DNA from 3 places in the Streptomyces sp. NPDC008150 genome. Region 1 is predicted to be linked to each of the others. Evidence: riboswitches for the same ligand, from Rfam matches in the RefSeq annotation. Region 1 holds a riboswitch; each other region holds the start of a gene.

The links. A riboswitch is a leader RNA that binds a small molecule or an ion and turns the genes downstream of it on or off. The one in region 1 is predicted to bind thiamine pyrophosphate.
Region 2: it holds a riboswitch for thiamine pyrophosphate, as region 1 does, so the genes downstream of both, thiC (phosphomethylpyrimidine synthase ThiC) here and ACFZA0_RS20960 (thiamine ABC transporter substrate-binding protein) in region 1, are expected to answer to the same signal.
Region 3: it holds a riboswitch for thiamine pyrophosphate, as region 1 does, so the genes downstream of both, thiO (glycine oxidase ThiO) here and ACFZA0_RS20960 (thiamine ABC transporter substrate-binding protein) in region 1, are expected to answer to the same signal.

What each region holds. Positions count from the first base shown of each region.
Region 1 is NZ_JBIBHJ010000008.1:130,561-134,856, reverse strand. It holds gene frr (ribosome recycling factor) at 1-103, shown strand, start outside; gene ACFZA0_RS20970 (phosphatidate cytidylyltransferase) at 103-1,227, shown strand; gene rlmN (23S rRNA (adenine(2503)-C(2))-methyltransferase RlmN) at 1,418-2,527, shown strand; TPP riboswitch at 2,728-2,831, shown strand; gene ACFZA0_RS20960 (thiamine ABC transporter substrate-binding protein) at 2,972-4,012, shown strand; gene ACFZA0_RS20955 (ABC transporter permease subunit) at 4,108-4,296, shown strand, end outside.
Region 2 is NZ_JBIBHJ010000003.1:342,022-346,317, reverse strand. It holds gene thiC (phosphomethylpyrimidine synthase ThiC) at 1-1,036, opposite strand, end outside; TPP riboswitch at 1,029-1,189, opposite strand; gene ACFZA0_RS10880 (YibE/F family protein) at 1,261-3,006, shown strand; gene ACFZA0_RS10875 (SsgA family sporulation/cell division regulator) at 3,127-3,564, opposite strand; gene ACFZA0_RS10870 (helix-turn-helix domain-containing protein) at 3,663-4,296, opposite strand, start outside.
Region 3 is NZ_JBIBHJ010000001.1:926,876-931,171, forward strand. It holds gene ACFZA0_RS04045 (thiazole synthase) at 1-598, opposite strand, end outside; gene thiS (sulfur carrier protein ThiS) at 601-801, opposite strand; gene thiO (glycine oxidase ThiO) at 798-1,988, opposite strand; TPP riboswitch at 1,986-2,097, opposite strand; gene ACFZA0_RS04060 (FAD-dependent oxidoreductase) at 2,426-3,667, shown strand; gene ACFZA0_RS04065 (Rv2175c family DNA-binding protein) at 3,791-4,156, shown strand; gene thiE (thiamine phosphate synthase) at 4,287-4,296, shown strand, end outside.

The sequences.
Region 1 (4,296 bases):
GGGCCGCCGTGCGGAGAAGGAGCTCGACGACACCACGGCGAAGTACGTCGCCCAGGTGGACGAGCTTCTGAAGCACAAGGAATCGGAGCTGCTCGAAGTCTGATGAACGACTCTTCCTGGGGTGCTGCGCCACAGGCCGGGTACTGGGGGCCGTCCGACGGGGGACCTGTCCAGGGGGTAGCCCCGGCGGGTCCCGCGTACGATGCGCATGACGCCCAGCAGACTCGCCCCATGCCCATCGTGCCCGACGTACCCGCACACGGCGGAGACCAGGATGACGACCCGGGGGCCGCTCGGCCGAGCGGCCCCCTGTTCCGCGACGAGACGCCGACGGCGCCGCCCCACGGGACGGTGCCGCAGAATCCGGAGCCCATGCCCGACGCCCCGCAGCCGGCGCCCGCGCCGCAGAGGAAGAGCGCGGGGCGGGACCTGGGTGCGGCCATAGGCGTCGGCGTCGGTCTCGGCGTGGTGATCATCGCGTCGTTGTTCGTGGTGAAGGCCGTGTTCGTGGGCGTCATCGCGGTCGCGGTCGTCGTCGGCCTGTGGGAGCTGACCAGCCGGCTGCGGGAGCGCAAGGACATCAAGGCGCCGCTCGTGCCGCTGGCGGTCGGCGGTGCCGCGATGGTGGTCGCCGGTTATGTCCGGGGGCCCGAGGGCGCCTGGGTGGCGATGGCGCTGACCGCGCTCGCGGTCCTGGTGTGGCGGATGACGGAACCGCCGGACGGCTATCTCAAGGACGTCACGGCGGGCGTGTTCGCCGCGTTCTACGTGCCGTTCCTCGCGACGTTCGTCGCGCTGCTGCTCACCGCGCACGACGGGCCGTGGCGGGTGCTGATGTTCCTGGTGCTGACGGTGGTCAGCGACACGGGCGCGTACGCGGTCGGCTGGCGCTTCGGCAGCCACAAGCTGGCGCCGCGCATCAGCCCCGGCAAGACCCGTGAGGGTCTGGCGGGTGCTGTCGCGTTCGCGATGGTCGCGGGCGCGCTGTGCATGCAGTTCATGATCGACGACGGCGAGTGGTGGCAGGGCCTGCTGCTGGGTCTCGCGGTCGCGGCGAGTGCCACGCTCGGCGACCTGGGCGAGTCCATGATCAAGCGGGACCTCGGCATCAAGGACATGGGCACGCTGCTGCCGGGCCACGGCGGCATCATGGACCGCCTGGACTCGCTGCTGCCGACGGCGCCGGTGGTGTGGCTGCTGCTGGTGCTGTTCGTGGGTTCGGGCTGAGCGTCCGGTTCACGCGACGGTCCTCGTGCGGGCCGCCACCCCTCGGGGCGGCGGCCCGCACGCGTACCACCGCGCGTACGCCCGCGGCGGGCGGTGCCGGGCGCCGTGCGGGTCCGCGCGGGGCGGCGTCGCGGCCTCCGGAATCCGGCCGGTCGGGTCACCCGATCGGATCTGCGACACTGGTAGAGCCATGCCTACAAAGCCCGGAGAACTCACGTTCGTCGCCCCGCGCGGAGCCAAGAAGCCGCCGCGGCACCTCGCCGACCTCACGCCCGCCGAGCGCAAGGAAGCGGTGGCCGCGACCGGCGAGAAGCCGTTCCGCGCCAAGCAGCTCTCGCAGCACTACTTCGCGCGGTACGCGCACGACCCGGAGCAGTGGACCGACATCCCCGCCGGTTCGCGCACCGCGCTGCGGGACGCCCTGCTGCCCGAGCTGATGACGGTCGTGCGGCATCTGTCGACCGACCAGGAGACCACCCGCAAGACGCTGTGGCGGCTGTTCGACGGGACGCTCGTCGAGTCGGTGCTGATGCGGTACCCGGACCGGGTCACCATGTGCATCAGTTCACAGGCGGGCTGCGGCATGAACTGCCCGTTCTGCGCGACCGGGCAGGCCGGTCTCGACCGGAACCTGTCGACCGCGGAGATCGTGCACCAGATCGTCGACGGCATGCGCGCCCTGCGTGACGGCGAGATCCCCGGCGGCCCGGCACGGCTGTCGAACATCGTGTTCATGGGCATGGGCGAGCCGCTCGCCAACTACAACCGCGTCGTCGGCGCGATCCGCCGCCTCACCGACCCGGAGCCCGACGGGCTGGGCCTGTCGCAGCGGGGCATCACGGTGTCGACGGTCGGCCTCGTGCCCGCCATCAACCGGTTCGCCGACGAGGGCTTCAAGTGCCGTCTCGCGATCTCCCTGCACGCACCCGACGACGAGCTGCGCGACACCCTCGTGCCCGTCAACACGCGGTGGAAGGTGCGGGAGGTGCTCGACGCGGGTCTGGAGTACGCGGCCCGGTCCGGGCGCCGGCTGTCCATCGAGTACGCGCTGATCCGGGACATCAACGACCAGGCGTGGCGCGGTGACCGGCTCGGCCGGCTGCTGCGGGGCAAGCCCGTGCACGTCAACCTCATCCCGTTGAACCCGACGCCCGGCTCGAAGTGGACGGCGTCGCGGCCCGAGGACGAGAAGGCGTTCGTGGAGGCCATCGCCTCCCACGGGGTGCCGGTGACCGTCCGGGACACCCGTGGCCAGGAGATCGACGGGGCGTGCGGCCAGCTCGCCGCGACCGAGCGGTAGTCTGACCGGCGGACGTACCGTGTTGTTGTCGGTACGTCGGAATGTCGGTACGTCGGCCGATCCGGATGTCGGACAGTCCGAACGTCGGTTCAGCCGCATGTACGGGTAGCTGTAGGTACGGCAATCCGCATGTACGGCAATCCGTACGTACGGTGATCCGCAGAAACGGTCGGCCGTGCATCGGTACAACTGAAGATCTTCATATCCGACAGGGGAGCGCCACAGCGCTGAGAGTGCGGGCAACCGCAGACCCTCTGAACCTCGCCCAGGTCATTCTGGGTAGGAAGTTCGGTCACCACTCAAGCTGTTGCGCCCTGCCCGCGGCCCCCTTCGGGGTTCCCGGGCGGGGCCGCGTCTCTTCCTGGTCCCTCCAGGAGGATTTCCGTGAGCATCACCAGGGGCATCAGCCGCCGCCGGTTCGCCGCCGCGACCGTGGGTCTCGGCATGGCCGGCGTCGCCGCGCTGTCCGGCTGCGGTTCGTCCGGCGGGCAGGCGTCCGGCGGCTCCAAGACCGTGACGCTGGTCAGTCACGACTCGTGGGCCGTCTCCAAGAGCGTCCTCGCCGCCTTCGAGAAGCAGTCCGGCTACAAGGTCAAGGTCCTCAAGGACGGTGACGCCGGGCAGGCCGTCAACAAGGCGATCCTGACGAAGGACAACCCGCAGGGCGACGTCTTCTTCGGCGTCGACAACACGCTGCTGTCGCGTGCCCTCGACAACGGGCTGTTCCAGTCGTACACCGCGAAGGGCCTCGACACGGTCGGCTCGCAGTTCCGGCTCGACCCGGACAAGAACCGCGTCACGCCCGTCGACTACGGCGACATCTGCGTCAACTACGACAAGGCGTACTTCACCGAGCACCACCTGGCGCCGCCCGCCTCGTTCGCCGACCTCGCCAAGCCCGCGTACAAGAACCTGCTGGTCACCGAGAACGCGTCCACGTCCTCGCCCGGCCTCGGGTTCCTGCTCGGCAGTGCCGCCGCCTACGGCGACTCCGGCTGGCAGGGCTACTGGAAGAAGCTGAAGGCCAACGGCGTCAAGGTCGTCGACGGCTGGGAGCAGGCGTACGACGAGGAGTTCTCCGGGTCGGCGGGCGGCAGGAAGGCGGGCGGCGACCGGCCGCTCGTCGTGTCGTACGCGTCGTCGCCGCCCGCCGAGGTCGTCTACGCCGACCCGAAGCCGTCGACGGCGCCGACCGGTGTCGCCGCGGGGACCTGCTTCCGGCAGGTCGAGTTCGCCGGGCTGCTGAGCAACGCGTCGAACACCGCGGGCGGCAAGGCGCTCATCGACTTCCTGCTGACGAAGAAGTTCCAGGAGGACATGCCGCTGAACATGTTCGTGTACCCGGTGGTCGACGGTGCGACGGTGCCCGCGGAGTTCTCGAAGTACGGGCCCCCCGCCAAGGACCCGGAGACCGTGGCGCCGCAGAAGATCGCCGACAACCGCGACCGGTGGGTCAAGACGTGGACCTCGCTCGTAGTGAAGTGACCGGGCGGGAGCCGGGCGGCGGGGCGGCGGGTCCCGCGGACCGGCGCCCGGCCCCGGGGCGCGCGCGCCGTGCCCCGCTGGTGCAGGGCGCCCTGATGGCGGTGCCCGTGGTGTTCTTCGCGGTGTTCTTCGCCTACCCCGTCGTCGCGATCGTCCTGCGCGGTTTCCACGCCGACGGGCACTGGCACTTCGGCCGGGTCGCCGACGTGCTCGGCGACCCGGACGTCGGGCACGTGCTGTGGTTCACGCTGTGGCAGGCGCTCGCCTCGACCGGGCTGACGCTC
Region 2 (4,296 bases), on a different contig from region 1:
CGAGGATCTCGCACAGTTCCTCGAAGTTCTCGTAGAGGAAGCTCTCCTTGTGGTGGGCCAGGCACCACGCCGCCATGATCGAGCCACCGCGGGAGACGATGCCCGTCTTCCGGTTGGCGGTGAGCGGCACGTAGGGCAGGCGCACACCGGCGTGCACCGTCATGTAGTCGACGCCCTGCTCGGCCTGTTCGACGACGGTGTCCTTGTAGATCTCCCAGGTCAGCTCCTCGGCACGGCCGTCGACCTTCTCCAGCGCCTGGTAGAGCGGCACCGTGCCGATGGGGACGGGGGAGTTGCGGAGCACCCACTCGCGCGTGGTGTGGATGTTCCGTCCGGTGGACAGGTCCATGACCGTGTCGGCACCCCAGCGTGTCGCCCAGGTCATCTTCTCCACCTCCTCCTCGATGGAGGACGTCACGGCGGAATTGCCGATGTTGGCGTTGACCTTCACCAGGAACCGCTTGCCGATGATCATGGGTTCGATCTCGGGGTGGTTCACGTTGGCCGGCAGTACCGCCCGTCCCGCCGCGATCTCCGCGCGGACCACCTCGGGTTCGACGTTCTCCCGGACGGCCACGAACTCCATCTCCGGGGTGATCTCGCCCCGCCGGGCGTAGGCGAGTTGGGTCACGGCGGTCCCGTCCCTGCCGCGCCGGGGCTGCCGCGGCCGGCCCGGGAAGACCGCGTCGAGGTTGCGCAGTCCGCCGCGCGGCGACGTGTGCTTGAGGCCGTCGTCCTCGGGCCGGACCGGCCGCCCCGCGTACTCCTCGGTGTCGCCGCGGGCGACGATCCAGTTCTCCCGCAGAGGGCTGAGCCCGCGCCGGACGTCGGTGTCGACGAGCGGGTCGGTGTACGGGCCGGAGGTGTCGTACAGCGAGACCGCGTCGCCGTTGGTGAGGTGCACCTGTCGGACCGGCACCCGCAGATCGGGGCGCGAACCCTCGATGTACGCCTTGTGCCAGCCGATGGACGTTCCGGCCTCCTCGCGCTCGGTGAGCTGCGTGGAGGCAGGCATGCGTGCGTCCTTGTTGGTCATGAGACCTACTCCCTACGCCGGCATTACCCGGTAACAGGTTCGGCGGTCGACGCAGCGATGTCCGTCGAGCGATCGATGTTTCATGTGAAACATCGCGACGACGGAGGTCAGCGCCCTCTCAGCCCGGTGCTCCGAGCTCCCGCGTGTGCAAAGGTGCTTCCACGCTAACTCCCGTTCGGGCGCGGTGAACAGAGGGCCCCCTCCGTTCTTGCGATGATCGGTCGGTGACCACGAGACAGCGGCCCCCTCATCCACCGACCGGACACGGCTCCTGGCCCGCCAACGGCCAGGACGGCAGCCGCAGTTCGGACGGACGCGACGGCCAGGGCCCCGGGCCCGACGGCCGGGTCGGCGGCCCGTCGGGCGGTGGCGGCCCGTCAGGTGGTGGCGGACGGGGCGGCAACGACGGCTGGTACCGCGACGGCGGCGGCGGAGGCGGCTGGAACGACGACGACCACGGCGATCACGACGGCCACGGCCGGGTCGGCGGTCAGGGCCCCGGACCCGCGCACGACCACGACCACGGGAGCGGCCACGACCGGCACCAGGACCACGGTCACGGGCCGACGGAGAGCACCGGCCACGGCCACGGCTCGGGCAACGCCTCCTCGGGCGGCAGCTCCGGCGGGGGCCACGGCGGCCACGGGCACTCCCACAGTCACGGCCCGGCCGCCCCCGTCTCCAAGCACCTGCGCAAGGTGATCGCCGCGATCCTGATCCCGTTCACCGCGGCCGTGGTGGTGGGCCTCGTGGTGCTCTGGCCCGGTGGCGCACCCGCGCACGAACGCACGGGTGTCGGTTTCGACCGGCAGACCCAGCAGGCCACCGTCACCAAGGTCGTCGACGTCAGCTGCAAGTCGGTGAACGCCTCGGGAGGCGGCGGCTCGACCGGGGCCGCCGACGGGACGACGGCCGAGGACGAGGGCGGCACCTGCAAGAAGGCGACCGTCCGCGTCGACACCGGGAAGAACAGGGGCCGCACGTTCACCGAGGTCGTACAGCCGGACCAGTCACGGCAGTTGCACGAGGACGAGAAGGTCGTGGTGGCCTACGAGCCCTCCGCGCCCAGGAACCTCCAGTACTCGGTCACCGACGTGAACCGCCGGGTGCCGATGGCGGTTCTGGCCGGGATCTTCGCCCTCGCCGTCGTCGTGGTCGGGCGGCTGCGCGGGCTCATGGCCCTCGTCGCACTGGCCGTCAGCTTCCTGGTGCTGACCTTCTTCATCCTGCCGGGGATCCTCCAGGGCTCGAACCCCCTGCTGGTGGCGGTGGTGGGGGCCAGCGCGATCATGCTGATCGCCCTCTACATGTGCCACGGCCTGTCCGCCCGCACCTCGGTCGCGGTCCTCGGCACGCTCATCTCGCTCGTACTGATCGGCCTGCTCGGTTCGGTGTTCATCGACTGGGCCTCGCTCACCGGCAACACCGACGACAACACGGGCCTGATCCACGGGCTCTACCCGTCGATCGACATGAGCGGCCTGCTGCTCGCCGGCGTCATCATCGGCTCCCTCGGCGTGCTCGACGACGTGACGGTCACGCAGACGTCGGCGGTCTGGGAACTGCACGAGGCCAACCCGACGATGGGCTGGCGCGGCCTGTACCGGGCGGGCATCCGGATCGGCCGCGACCACATCGCGTCCGTCGTCAACACGCTCGTGCTCGCCTACGCGGGCGCCGCGCTGCCGCTGCTGCTGCTCTTCTCCATCGCGCAGAGCAGCGTGGGGACGGTCGCCAACAGCGAGCTGGTCGCCGAGGAGATCGTCCGGACACTCGTGGGCTCCATCGGCCTGGTCGCGTCCGTACCCGTCACCACGGCGCTGGCGGCACTGGTGGTGGCCGCCGACCGGCCGCACCCGCAGGCGGCTTCCGGATCCGCGCGCGCGGTACCGGCGGTCCCCGGCGGACCGGTGCCCGTAGCCGCGCCGTCCGCCGCGCGGGGCGGACGGGGACGTCGCCGCAAGCGCTGACCGACGGCGCACGGCGAGGGGGGCCGGTCGCCGCTGGGCGGACGCCGGTGGCCGCGGCGCGACCGCCAGACGAAGCGTTTCTGCGCGCTGCCGACGCCTGCCGTGCGACGTGAGGAGCCGTCAGCCGGCGCTCTGCTCCTCCGCCAGGATGCGGTCCAGCGCCTCGTCGAGATGGGCGTCGAATTCCCCCAGCACGCCTTCCTGACCGAGCGGGACCAGCTTGTCGGTGCGGTCCAGGAAGGCCACCAGGGGCGCCCCGGACGAGCGGAACAGCGCCTGCTCGGAGCCCACTTGAAGACGGATCAGCACATCGCCCGGCACGTCGGAGCCGTCCGGCCGGATCCGTACGTCGCCCTCGCCCGACGCCACCGCCACGCCGTCCACCAGCAGTTCGCGGCCGAAGGCCCAGGTGACGGGGGCGTCGCCCGGCAGGTGGAAGGTCAGCCGCACGGCGTAGGGATCACCGCTCTCGTAGCGGAGTTCCACCGGGATGCGGAACGAGAGCTCCTCGGAGACGAGAAAGCTCATCATGACCTCTGCCTGTACGGACTCGCGCATTGCCTATCCCGTCATCTGCCGTCGACTGGCCGGGAATGAACCCCTGACACAGGCCGAATCTTGCAGAACGTATCCACCGGATCACAAGGAGTGAGTTTTCAGATGCTGATAGACAGCGCGAGCGATCCCAGCATGCGGTCGATCTCGTTCTGGAGCCGGCGGACGGCGGGCATCAGCCGGTCCGACTGATGGGCGGGCACGGAGATCGCCACAGAGCCGGCCGTGGAGCCCACCGTGATCGGGATCGCCGCGCAGACCGTGCCGAGCGCGTACTCCTGCCGCTCGACGACTGGTTCCGACCGCCCCATGCGGTCGAGGCGGCGGAGCAGCGCCGAACCGTCCCGCACGGTGTACGGGGTGATCGACTCGACCGGGTAGCGGTCGATGTGGTCGCGCCGGGCGCTCTGGTCGAGCTGGGACAGCAGGCACTGGCCGATCGCGTGCGCGTATCCGGTCTCGCGGAAGTCGGCCCACTCCTCGACGGCCGGCGAGTACGCGCTGTCGACCACGCACCGGACGTCGATCTCGCCCTCCTTGTAGAGGGCGTAGTAGATCGGCGCCCCGACGGTGTCCCGCCAGTGCGCGAGGGTCTCGACGACCGTGCTGCGACGTTTCTGCCGGGCGCCGTTGCTCGCGAGGCGTTCGGCCGCCTCCCCGAGGAAGAACAGCCCCTTGTCGCGCAGCAGATACCCCTCGTGGACCAGGGTCCGCAGCAGGTGGTACGTCGTGGGG
Region 3 (4,296 bases), on a different contig from region 1:
CCAGCTCCATCGCCAGCGCCACGTCCGACGCGGTGCCCGCCCCGGCGTCCAGGATCACCGGGACGCGCGCGTGCTCGACGATGAGCCGGAAGTTGTGCGGGTTGCGGATGCCGAGCCCGGAACCGATGGGGGAGCCGAGCGGCATCACCGCCGCGCACCCCACGTCCTCCAGCCGCCGCGCGAGCACCGGGTCGTCGTTCGTGTACGGCAGGACCGTGAAGCCGTCGTCGACCAGCGTCTCCGCCGCCTCCAGGGTCTCCACCGGGTCCGGCAGCAGGGTGCGTTCGTCGGCGACGACCTCCAGCTTGACCAGGTCCGTGCCGAGCGCCTCGCGCGCGAGGCGGGCGGTCAGCACCGCCTCGCCGGCCGTGAAGCAGCCGGCGGTGTTCGGCAGCACCCGCACGCCCAGCCGCTCCAGGACGGAGAGCACCGAGCCGTTCACCGAGGGGTCGACGCGCCGCATCGCGACCGTCGTCAGCTCGGTCCCGGACGCCGCCAGGGCGCGTTCCAGCACGTCGAGGCTGGGTGCCCCGCCCGTGCCCATGATCAGGCGGGACGAGTACGTCGTACCGCCGAGGACGAAGGGATCGTCAGCCACGGTCAGCCTCCCTGGACTGCGGTCAGGACTTCGACGCGGTCGCCCTCGCGCAGCGCGGTGGCGGCCCACCGGGTGCGCGGGACGACGGTCTCGTTGAGGGCGGCGGCCACGCCCGAGGGCGCCGGGGTGAGGGACCGCACGACGGTGTCGAGGGCGGTGCCGGGCGCGACCTCGCGGGGCTCCCCGTTCACGGTGACGTTCACGCGGGCTGCACCGCCCGGTCCGCGGTCCGGAACCTTCGCGGGGTGAACGGCCGTGCCAGCTCCGGGAGTTCGCCCGTGGTCAGGACGTGGGCGAGGACGTCGCCGGTGACCGGGGTGAGCAGCACGCCGTTGCGGTGGTGCCCGGTGGCCAGCAGCAGGCCGGGCAGCGCGGTGGGGCCGAGCAGCGGCGCGTTGTCGGGGGAGGCGGGGCGCAGTCCCGCCCGGGTCTCGGTCAGCGGCAACTCCGTGATGCCGGGGATCAGTTCGTGCGCGTCGCGCAGCAGCGCGTACACGCCGCCCGCGGTCACCGTCGTGTCCCAGCCCAACTCCTCGCTGGTCGCCCCGACCACCAGTTCGCCGTTCTCCCGGGGCACCAGGTACACCTGGCTGCCGCGCACCACCGCCCGTACCGTCCGGCTCAGGAACGGCGCGTACCGCGCGGGCACGGACAGCCGCAGCACCTGCCCCTTCACCGGCCGTACCGGCGGCAGCGCCTCGGCGGGCACCCCCGCGAGCCGCCCGCTCAGGGAACCCGCCGCGAGCACGACCTGGCCGGCGGCGAACGCCGTGCCGTCCGCGCCGAGCACGCCGGTCGCCCGGCCCCGCGCCACGGTGAGCCGCTCGGCCCACACCCGGTGGAACACCACCCCCGCCCGTTCGCACGCCACGACCAGCGCCGCCGCGAGCCGCCGCGGGTCGATCTGGTGGTCGTCGTCCACCCGCAGCCCGCCGCGCACGCCCGGCGCCAGCATCGGCTCCAGGCGGCGGCACTCCCGTCCGGACAGCCACTCGGAGCCGAGCCCCGACGCGTTGTGCAGGACGTGCAGTTCGCGCAGGTGCGCGCGGTCGTCGGCGTCCAGCGCCACGGCCAGCGTGCCGCACCGGCGGTGCCCGAGGTCGTGCCCCGTGCAGTCCGTCAGCTCGGCGGCGAACTCCGGGTAGCGGCGCGCCGATTCGAGGTTGAGACCGAGCAACGTCTGCTCGCCGTGGTGCAGTTCGGTGACGGCCGCGAGCATCCCGGCGGCCACCTGCGCGGCGCCGCCGCCCGGCCCGGGGTCCAGCACGGCGGTGGACAGGCCGCGTTGGGCCGCCCGCCAGGCCGTGACCAGGCCGATGACGCCACCGCCCACGACCAGGACGTCGGACGACGGAACAGCGGATGGTGCGACGGATACGGATGTCGACATGGGTGTCCAGCCCCTCCCTTCGCCGGCATGACCCGGATCAGGTTCGTACGGTCGGAGGCCGCCAGCCTCCCTCTCAGCCCGGTGCGCCCGGACTCCCGCGTGTGCTCTTCGGAAACCACCCTAGCCCCGCCGCCCGGCGCCCCGGGGAGCCGCCCCCGGCGCGCGCTCCGCGCTCCGGCGGCCCTGTGGTGCCGTACGGGAACGTTCACCGGGTAGGCGGACAGCGACCGCCCGATCTCCGTCACGCGCGGCCGACCACCGGCGGACCACGGCGTACGGGCGCTCGTCGGCGTGGGCCGCGGGGAGTCCCCGGCGGCCGGGTACGGGCGAAGGAGACGGCAGTGGCAGTCGTGGACGGGCGGCGGGACGGGTACGGCGCGTCGGAGCACCGGTCACCGCCGGTGACTGACGCGATGTCAGTTGTCTATGGTGATCACGTGAGCGAGCAGACGCAGCAACGGCGCACGTCGGGGGGCGCCCCCCACCCGCGGCGCGTGGTCGTGGCGGGCGCGGGCATGGCGGGGGTGCAGACCGCGGTCGCCCTGCGCGAACAGGGCTTCGACGGCACCGTCACCCTGATCGGCGCCGAGACCCACCCGCCCTACGACCGGCCGCCGCTGTCGAAGGCCGTCCTGCTCGGCAAGGCCGACGGCTCCGCCTTCGACATCGACTTCGCCGCCCTCGGCATCGAACTGCGGCTCGGGACCGAGGCCCTGGGCGTGCGCCCCGGCGACCACGAACTGGACACGTCCGCCGGGCCCGTCCCGTACGACGCCCTGGTCGTCGCCACCGGCGCCCGGCCCGTCCGGCTGCCCGGCACCGAGGGCGCCTCCGGCGTGCACGTGCTGCGCACCCTGGACGACGCCGAACGGCTGCGGCCGGTGCTCGCCGCCCAGCGCGACATCGTGGTCGTCGGCGCCGGCTGGATCGGCGCCGAGTTCGCCACCGCCGCCCGCGAGGCGGGCTGCGCCGTCACCGTCGTCGAGGCCGCCGACCGGCCGCTGGCCGGCGCGCTGCCCGCCGAGGTCGCCGCCCCGATGGCGCACTGGTACGCCGACAGCGGCACGGACCTGCGCACCCACGCGCGCGTGGCCCTCGTCGAGGACGGCGCGGTGGTGCTCGACGACGGCACCCGGCTGGCCGCGGACGCCGTCGTCGTCGGCATCGGCGCCCGGCCCGTCACCGAGTGGCTGGCCGGCTCGGGCGTCGCGCTCGGCGCGCACGGCGAGGTCCTCGCCGACGCCCGCCTGCGCACCTCCGTCCCGGACGTGCACGCCGTGGGCGACTGCGCGTCCTTCCCCTCGGAGCGGTACGCGGAGCGCCTGCTCGTGCACCACTGGGACAACGCCCTCCAGGGGCCGCGCACGGTCGCCGCCGACATCCTCGGCGACGCCCCGGCGGCCTACGACCCGGTCCCGTACTTCTGGTCCGAGCAGTTCGGCCGCTTCGTCCAGTACGCGGGCCACCACCCCTACGGCGACACCACCGTGTGGCGCGGCGACCCCGCCGGACCGGCGTGGACCGTGTGCTGGCTGCGCGAGGGGCGGCTCGTCGCCCTCCTCGCGGTGGGCCGTCCGCGCGACCTGGCGCAGGGCCGCAAGCTGATCGAGGCGGGCGCGGTGATGGACGCGGAACGCCTCGCTGACCCCTCCATGCCACTGAAGACGGCGACGGCGTAGGGCGCGGGGGCGGGCGACCGGGCGGCGACGCCGGAGGAGCGGCGACCGCGTGACGGTGTCCGCCGCCGCCCGGTCGGACGGGGTCGGCTTCCGGCTGTCGGTGCGGGATGGCAGGCTTGAGGGGTGACCGAGATTGACACCAAGATCGATGCTCTCGTCCCCGCCTGGCTCACCCTCCCCGACATCGCCGAGAAGTTCGGCGTCGAGGTGACGCGTGTCCGCCAGCTCGTCAAGGAGGGCCAGCTCATCGCCGTGCGCCGCGGGGAGAACCGCGCGCTGCACGTCCCCGCCGCCTTCATCGACGGGGATGTGATCGTCAAGGGCCTGACCGGGACCCTGACGCTCCTGCGGGACGACGGCTACTCCGACGAAGAGATGCTGGAGTGGCTGTTCACGGCCGACCCCAGCCTCCCCGGCACCCCCGCCGAGGCCCTCAGCGAGAACCGCGGCACGGAGGTGAAGCGCCGCGCCCAGGCGCTCGCCCTCTGACGACCGCGCCCGACCGCCCCGCCCCCGGGGCGCGCCCGCCAGGGCCGCGCCCCGCGGGCCGGGCCCGCGCGACACCAGCACGCCACGACCATCACGGCGCCCGGGGCGCCGTCCCCGGGGGGACCTGAGCATGTCCGACA